2 regions of the Streptomyces sp. NPDC059371 genome follow, and region 1 is predicted to be linked to the other one. Evidence: predicted binding sites of a transcription regulator. Region 1 holds the regulator's gene; the other holds the start of a gene.

Region 1 (4,415 bases):
AGCCCGACGTCCCTTCCGGCGCCACCTCTGACGACGCCGAGCCGCAGACCGCCACCCCCTCTGCGGAGGGGGCGGCGGCCCCGGACGGGGACGCAGCAGCACAGTTGACCGGCCTGACGGCCCAGTTGGACCAGGCGCGCATGGCAGTGACCGAGCGCACCGCGGACCTCCAGCGGCTCCAGGCCGAGTTCCAGAACTACCGCCGCCGTGTCGAGCGCGACCGGATCGCGGTCAGGGAGGTCGCCGTGGCGAGCCTCCTGACCGAGCTCCTGCCCGTGCTCGACGACATCGGCCGCGCGCGGGACCACGGCGAGCTCGTCGGCGGATTCAAGTCCGTCGCCGAATCGCTGGAGACCGTCGCGGCGAAGATGGGGCTCCAGCAGTTCGGCAAGGAGGGCGAGCCCTTCGACCCGACGATCCACGAGGCCCTGATGCACTCGTACGCGCCGGACGTCACAGAGACGACGTGCGTGGCGATTCTGCAGCCGGGGTATCGCTTCGGCGAACGCACCATCCGCCCCGCGCGGGTGGCCGTCGCCGAGCCGCAGCCCGGGGCGCAGACGGTCAAGGCCGAGGATTCGGCCGAGGCGGCGGACGACAAGGAGAGCGGTGGCCCGGACGAGGGCTGAGCTTGAACGGACGAGGAAGGAGGGACGTCGGGGATGAGCACCAAGGACTTCATCGAGAAGGACTTCTACAAGGTCCTCGGCGTCCCCAAGGACGCCACCGAGGCCGAGATCAAGAAGGCGTACCGGAAGCTCGCCCGCGAGTTCCACCCGGACGCCAACAAGGGCAACGCCAAGGCCGAGGAGCGCTTCAAGGAGATCTCCGAGGCGAACGACGTGCTCGGCGACCCCAAGAAGCGCAAGGACTACGACGAGGCACGCGCCCTCTTCGGCAGCGGTGGCTTCCGGCCGGGTCCCGGCGCGGGCGGCGGCAACTTCAACTTCGACCTGGGCGACCTCTTCGGAGGCGGCGCCCAGGGCCAGGGAGCGGGAGGAGCCGGCGGCTTCGGCGGCGGCATAGGTGACGTCTTCGGGGGCCTGTTCAACCGAGGCGGCGCCCCCACGGGGACGCGTACGCAGCCCAGGCGCGGCCAGGACATCGACACCGAGGTCACTCTCTCCTTCACGGAGGCGGTGGACGGCGCGACCGTTCCGCTGCGCATGACCTCGCAGGCGGCCTGCAAGGCCTGTTCGGGCACCGGCGACAAGAACGGCACACCGCGCGTGTGCCCGACCTGTGTCGGCACCGGGCAGGTGGCGCGGGGCTCCGGGGGCGGTTTCTCGCTCACGGATCCCTGCCCGGACTGCAAGGGCCGGGGCCTGATCGCGGAGCACCCCTGCATGGAGTGCGCGGGCAGCGGGCGGGCCAAGTCGTCCCGCACGATGCAGGTCCGGATTCCCGCGGGCGTCAGCGACAACCAGCGGATCCGGCTGCGGGGCAAGGGCGCGCCGGGCGAGCGGGGCGGCCCGGGCGGCGACCTGTACGTCACCGTCCATGTGGACGCCCACCCGGTCTTCGGCCGCAAGGACGACAACCTCACCGTCACCGTGCCCGTCACCTTCGCGGAGGCGGCGCTGGGCGGCGAGGTGAAGGTGCCGACGCTGGGCGGCCCCCCGGTGACGCTGAAGCTGCCGCCGGGCACGCCCAACGGACGGACCATGCGCGCCCGGGGCAGGGGCGCGGTCCGCAAGGACGGCACGCGGGGCGACCTCCTGGTCACCGTCGAGGTGACGGTTCCCCAGGACCTGTCCGGCAAGGCTCGTGACGCGCTGGAGGCGTATCGCGAGGCGACCGCGGGTGAGGATCCGCGGGCGGAGCTGTTCCAGGCCGCGAAGGGAGCATGACGGAGCCATGGACACGACCGGTCGTCGACGCAACCCCTATGAACTGACCGAGGAGACCCCGGTCTACGTCATCTCGGTGGCGGCCCAGCTCTCCGGGCTGCACCCGCAGACCCTGCGTCAGTACGACCGGCTCGGTCTGGTCTCTCCCGACCGCACCGCCGGCCGGGGCCGGCGTTACTCGGCCCGCGACATCGAACTGCTGCGTACCGTGCAGCAGTTGTCGCAGGACGAGGGCATCAACCTCGCCGGCATCAAGCGCATCATCGAGCTGGAGAACCAGGTCGCCGCGCTCCAGTCCCGCGTGGCGGAGCTGGAGTCGGCCCTGGACGGCGCGGCGGTGGCCATGCAGCAGCGCGAGGCCGCCGTGCACGCCTCCTACCGGCGTGACCTGGTCCCGTACCAGGAGGTCCAGCAGACGAGCGCCCTGGTGGTGTGGCGTCCCAAGCGGACGTCCGAGTAGTTCTCTCACGCTCACCGAAGGGGCCCCCACGGTTCACCCGAACCGCGGGGCCCCTTCGTGCGTTCACGGAGTCAGGATCGCGTAGTCGCTGTCGGGGGCCGACTCGGTGCCGTCGGCGTACAGGGCCGTCACCCGGTAGTAGTGGGTGGTGCCCTTGGCGGCGGTGGTGTCCACGTACGAGTGCTCCGGGGTGGCCGCCAGCTCCTCGTAGGCACCGGTGTCCGGGTTCCAGCGGTAGATCCGGTAGCCGGTGGCGTCGGCCACCGTGCCCCAGGACAACGAGACGGGTCCCCCGCCGTGGTCACCGGAGTCCGCCGTCAGCTCGACCGGCCCGTCGCCGGGCGTCGTCACGGCCGGCGTCGTGTCGAGTTCGTCCGCGGTCACGATGTTCGGCTCGTGGGTCATCTCCCAGTGGGAGTTCCAGTCGTCGTCGACGGCGTCGATGAAGAAGCAGCGCTCCTCGCCGTCCGGCAGGGTGCGGTACGTGAACGAGGTGGTGTCGGTGAACAGCCACTCCACCTCGTGGACGGAGCAGAAGCTCTCGCCGTCGGAGTGCAGGAGATCGCCCGCATAGACGACGTACCGCGCCACGTCGGGCGTCGGATTCGCGTCCCAGTCCAGCTCGAAGCCGTACGAGGTCGGGGTGGCGGTCAGTCCGGTGACGGCGGACGGCGGAGTGTCGTCCCGGCGTCGGCCGCTGACGGCGCCGGACCGGGCGGACTCGTTGCCCGTCGCGTCGAGGGCTGTCACCCGGTAGTAGTAGGTGGTTCCCGGTTCGGCCGTGGCGTCGCGGTACGAGAGCTCTCCGGTGGTGCCCACCTGGGTGTAGGAGCCGTTCTCCGCCGTCGCCCGGTACACCCGGTAGGAGGTCGCGCCCGGGACCGCGCTCCAGCCGGTCCGCAGGCCGCCCTTCTCGGAGGAGTTGGTGACGGTCAGGCCCTTGGGCACATCCGGCGCCGTCCGGTCGGTGGTGGTCACCGGGCGGTCCGTCGTGCCCGTGGACTCGTTGCCCGCTTTGTCGTGGGCGCGCACCTCGTAGTAATAGGTGGCGCCGGTCGCCGGGAGGGACGTGTCGGTGTACGAGGTGGCGGTCGTCGTGGTCCGCAGCGTCCACGCGCTGCTGCCCTTGAGGCGGCGGTAGACGCGGTAGCCGGCGAGGTCCATCTCCTGGTTCTTGGACCAGGAGACCTTGGCCCGGCCGGTCGCGGTGTCGTACGACGCCGAGGAACCCGTGGGGGCGAGTGGCTTGATTCTGTCGGTACTGGCGGAAGTGACGGGTTTGTAGGCGAAAGTGACGTTCGCCTTTCCTGTCCAGTTGACGAAATCGACGCGCAGTGTGTGTTTTCCGGACGGAATGTTCAGGTTGACCGTTTTGGACTGTGCGGCCGACACGTTCTTCCAGAGGTCGACTTCGCGTACGTCGTCCAGATAGACCCGTATTCCGTCCTGGGTGGTGACGGGCAGAGTGAACGGGCCGCCCGAGCCGAAGTCGCGGGTCACCGTCCAGCGGACGCCGAAGTTGTCGGCGGGAAGTCCGGACGCGGGCGCGCCGGAACCCCAGTTCTGGTCGATCGCGGAGTCGCAGTCCGTCTTCTTCGGAGTGCCCGAGAAAGTGGTGTTCGTGTAGAACTGCCGCTTATAGACGGGCGATGTGCAGTTGGTCACTGCGGAGGCGGTCGTGCCGGCTGCGGTGAGCAGCCCGCCCGCGGTGGCGAGCACGAGGGCCGAGGAGACGGCGCCCTTCGTGACAGGGGCTCTGTGCATGTGTTCCTTCAGGTCTGCCGATCGTCAACGGCGGTTAAAAACCGTCGACGATCACGACTCCTGTGAACGGAAGTTGGTTGTACCTGTGAATGACAGAAGGTGAAGCTGAGGGGATCGGTCGATGGATGGGCGTAGTCTTTTCCCGTCACGTTCACTTGTGGAACACGAAACGCCGTTGCCATCTCGTTAAGTGGTTACTCCTTGACGCTGAGGTGATCGCCGCGTTGGCTTTCAGCCACCTGGGTCGCAATGCTGCAACCTCGCCCGGAAGGCACCTGATGTGAAGACTCGTAACACCGGCCTCCGCCGTACCGTCATAGCGGTGGCCTCGTCCGCCACCG
Region 2 (4,415 bases), on a different contig from region 1:
GTGCACCCGCGCGGCCAGCTCGCGCATCGAGAACGGCTTGGTCATGTAGTCGTCGGCGCCGACTCCGAGCCCGACCAGCATGTCGGTCTCGTCGTCGCGCGCGGTGAGCATCAGCACCGGCACCGGGCGGGCGGCCTGCACGCGTCGGCAGACCTCCAGACCGTCGAAGCCGGGGAGCATGATGTCGAGGATCAGCAGATCGGGCTGCCATGCCTCGGCGGTGTCGACGGCGGCAGGGCCGTCACCCGCGGTTTGCACGAGGAATCCCTCTGCTCGCAGACGGGCCGCGATGGCGTCGACGATCGTGGGGTCGTCCTCGACGACCAAAACCCGGCGCTGAGCGCCCGGAGTCGCCGCCGTGCCGTTCTGGGAGGTGTGTGTCTGCTCCATCGCCCGCCCCTGAAGTGTGCTTTCCGGAATCCGTGGGGTGATCCCATGACTGTGCTTGACGCTTGAATGATCCGCGTCAGGCAAGCAGGGTACGGGCAGTGGGTACGGCTCGGCTATCCAGGCCTCACCGCGAGATGCACCACGTCGGGAACGCCCCGGGCAACGGGGACCACTTCGGTACGGACCCGTCGGAATCCGGCATTCCGCAAGGTTCCTTCAAATTCCGGAGAGGGCTGCGCCGACCACACCGCGAGGACGCCGCCGGGCCTCAACGCCCGTGCGCAGCTTGCCAGTCCGGACGCTCCGTACAGTCCCGCGTTGCCCTCGGTGACCGTCCAGCCCGGTCCGTTGTCGATGTCGAGACACAGGGCGTCGAACGTGTCGGAGATCTCATTGACGTAGTCGACGAGGTCTCTCTCGACGATGTCGGTACGCGGGTCGGCGAGCGCCCGGGCGGAGAGCGCGGCGAGGGGGCCGCCCCGGTGCCAGTCGATGATCGCTCGTTCGCGCTCGACAACGGTGATGCGCCCCCAGCGGTCACCGGCCGCGGCGTGCGCCAGCGAGAAGCCGACGCCGAGGCCGCCGATGAGCACGCTCGGCTCCCGGCGCCCGTCCAGGGCGTCGTACGCCGCGTCCATGAGAAGCCGCTCGGAACGCCCGTCGGAGGTGTCCATCAGGAAGCATCCGTTGGCGATGATCTGCAGCAGGTCGCCGTGCCGCCGCAGCACGACCTCGCCGTACGGGCCCTGGCGGCGGTCGATGACTTCGGGAGTCTCGTACGAGGCGGTCATGGCCGCCATCCTGGCATTTTCACCTGTACGGGTCGCGGGAATCGCGGGGGACGGCTCCCCCGGCCCCGGGGTGACGGCGGGCCGCACGAGGTTGACGCGGCCCCGGGCCGGAGGCCGTCGCGGGCCTCGCCCGAAACCCCGGCCCCGGCCGTGCGGACCCTTTCTTGAGGAGTCGCCGAGAACCGCTTCTTGAGGAGTCGCCGAGAACCGCCGGTCGAGCTTCCGTGTCCGCCGGGCCGGAGCGCGGTGCGTCCCCTTTGAACCGTCTCCCCGCCGTGTCCCGGCGGCGCGCGTCCTGTTCCGGCCGCGTTCCGCGACCCGGCGCGGATTCCGTCCCCGGCTCCGCGCGGCGCGACGACTTCGGTCCGCGTGCCGTCCTCGGCCGACCGCCTTCCAGCGGCTCCGGGGCCTGTGACCACCCCGCGGAGCACCGAGGTGCCGATCGGCGTCGCGACCGGGCCCGCGGTCCGGCGACGGCACCGGCATCGCCTCGCAGCACAGACAGCACAGACAGCACAGACAGCACAGACAGCGCAGGCAGCACGGGCAGCACGGGCAGCGCAGGCAGCACAGACCGCACGGCCCTGAGGCGCGGGCTCCCCGACGAGCCGCGCCTCTCGACCGGGCCGCGCTTCTCGACCGGGCCCCGCTCCGACCGGCTCGCGGGCCTCTTCAGCACCCCGGCGGACCAGAGCGGACAAGAAGAGACCCGTTGAGCCATCGGAGGGAGGGCCGAGGGAGGGCCGAGGGGGCCGGGGGACGGCCGGCTACCGGATGGGCGCCCCGTTCTGGGCGTCGGACGCGGACTGCCATGCCTGCATGCCCGCCAGGGAGGCCTCCTTGGCCTGCCGCCACTTGATGGCCGCCACCTGCGACGGAGGCACATCCATGGCGCGGATCATGCGCCGGCCCGCGGTGAACACGGCGGCGGCCGCGATGACCATGCCCGTGCACGCCACCAGGGCACCGGCCGCGGTCAGCACGGCACCGGCCGTGACGAGCCGGGTGTCGATCTCGAGCTTGTTCTGGGCGAGGTGATGGTTCATGACTCCACGATCCGAGCCGGACGGCCACCCCGCATCCCGGGCACCGTCCGCGACGGCCGGGAGGCCCGGACAGCCGCCCGCGGATCAGCGGTCCGGAGCCGATCGCTCACAGCGAACGCCTCCCGGGGAACATTGCGAGCCCGCCGTGCATTGAGTCGGCATAGCTCAACTTGACTGCCGAAGGGGAGATCATGGCTTCGACGTCCGCATCACTCACTCTGCCCGTGCTGCCGCTCGATGACGAGGTCGTGCTGCCCGGAATGGTGGTGCCGCTGGATCTGAACGACACCGACGTGCGTGCCGCGGTGGAGGCCGCTCAGGCCGCTGCCCGTGCAACGCCCGGAAAGCCTCAGGTACTCCTGGTGCCACGCATCGACGGGACCTACGCGAGCACCGGTGTGCTCGGCACGGTCGAGCAGGTCGGCCGGCTGGCCGACGGCGACCCGGGCGCGCTGATCCGAGGGCGCGGGCGCGTGAGGGTGGGCGCGGGGACCACCGGTCCTGGTGCCGCACTGTGGGTCGAGGGCACCCGGGTCGAGGAGACCGTGCCCGACCCCCTGCCCGGCCGGGTCACCGACCTGGTGAAGGAATACAAGGCCCTGGCGACGAGCTGGCTGCGCAAGCGCGCCGCCTGGCAGGTCGTGGACAGGGTGCAGCAGATCGACGACGTTTCCGCCCTTGCCGACAATTCCGGTTACTCGCCGTTCCTCACCGTGGAGCAGAAGGTCGAACTGCTGGAGACCGCCGACCCGGTGGCCCGGCTCAAGCTCGCCACCGAACACCTCCGCGAGTACCTCGCCGAGCAGGATGTCGCCGAGTCCATCGCCAAGGACGTCCAGGAGGGCGTCGACAAGCAGCAGCGTGAGTTCCTGCTGCGCCGCCAGCTCGAAGCCGTACGCAAGGAGCTGCGCGACCTCAAGGGAGAGGACGGCGAGGACGAGTCCGACGACTACCGCGCCCGTGTCGAGGCCGCCGACCTTCCCGAGAGCGTCCGCGAGGCCGCCCTCAAGGAGGTCGAGAAGCTGGAGCGCTCCAGTGACCAGTCGCCCGAGGGAAGCTGGATCCGGACCTGGCTCGACACCGTCCTGGAACTGCCGTGGAACGAACGGACCGAGGACGCGTACGACATCAGGGGCGCCCAGTCCGTGCTCGACGCCGAGCACGCCGGTCTGGAGGACGTGAAGGAGCGCATCACCGAGTACCTGGCGGTGCGCAAGCGGCGTTCCGAGCGCGGTCTCGGAGTCGTCGGCGGCCGGCGCGGTGGCGCCGTGCTCGCGCTCGTCGGCCCGCCCGGCGTCGGCAAGACCTCGCTCGGCGAGTCCGTCGCGCACGCCATGGGCCGCAAGTTCGTCCGCGTCGCCCTCGGCGGCGTCCGGGACGAGGCCGAGATCCGCGGACACCGCCGTACGTACGTGGGCGCGCTGCCCGGCCGGATCGTCCGCGCGATCAAGGAAGCCGGGTCGATGAACCCGGTGGTCCTGCTCGACGAGATCGACAAGGTCGGCTCCGACTTCCGGGGCGACCCGGCGGCGGCGCTGCTCGAAGTCCTCGACCCGGCGCAGAACCACACCTTCCGCGACCACTACCTGGAGGTCGAACTCGACCTCTCCGACGTCGTGTTCCTCGCCACGGCCAACGTCCTGGAGGCCATCCCGGAGGCCCTGCTCGACCGTATGGAGCTGGTCCGTCTCGACGGCTACACCGAGGACGAGAAGGTCGTCATCGCCCGGGACCACCTGCTGCCGCGTCAGCTCGAGCGGGCGGGTCTGGAGAAGGACGAGGTCGTCCTCGACGAGGGCGCGCTGCGCAAGCTCGCGGGGGAGTACACCCGGGAAGCGGGCGTACGGAACCTGGAGCGGGGCATCGCCCGGCTGCTGCGCAAGGTAGCCGCCCAGCACGAACTGGCCCGCAGGGAGCTGCCGTTCACGGTGACCGACGCCGATCTGCGCGAGCTCATCGGGCGCCCGCACCACGTGCCCGAGTCGGCGCAGGACCCGGCCGAGCGCCGCACGGCGGTGCCCGGTGTCGCCACCGGCCTGGCGGTCACCGGCGCGGGCGGTGACGTCCTCTACGTGGAGGCGTCGCTGGCCGACCCGGAGACGGGCGCGGCCGGTCTGACCCTCACGGGCCAGCTCGGCGACGTGATGAAGGAGTCGGCGCAGATCGCGCTCTCCTTCCTGCGCTCGCA

The links. The regulator HspR, encoded in region 1, represses chaperone genes until heat shock. The targets are predictions, from matches to a motif close to TTGAGNNNNNNNNNCTCAA.
Region 2: the regulator HspR is predicted to act here: its motif matches at 2,378-2,396, upstream of lon (endopeptidase La).

What each region holds. Positions count from the first base shown of each region.
Region 1 is NZ_JBHYXD010000023.1:69,592-74,006, forward strand. Features, by position in the region: gene grpE (nucleotide exchange factor GrpE) at 1-629, shown strand, start outside; gene dnaJ (molecular chaperone DnaJ) at 663-1,850, shown strand; gene ACFXGX_RS16145 (heat shock protein transcriptional repressor HspR) at 1,858-2,310, shown strand; gene ACFXGX_RS16150 (PA14 domain-containing protein) at 2,374-4,074, opposite strand; gene ACFXGX_RS16155 (sugar ABC transporter substrate-binding protein) at 4,355-4,415, shown strand, end outside.
Region 2 is NZ_JBHYXD010000016.1:5,692-10,106, forward strand. Features, by position in the region: gene ACFXGX_RS12055 (response regulator transcription factor) at 1-390, opposite strand, end outside; gene ACFXGX_RS12060 (spermidine synthase) at 504-1,181, opposite strand; gene ACFXGX_RS12065 (hypothetical protein) at 1,949-2,227, opposite strand; gene lon (endopeptidase La) at 2,419-4,415, shown strand, end outside.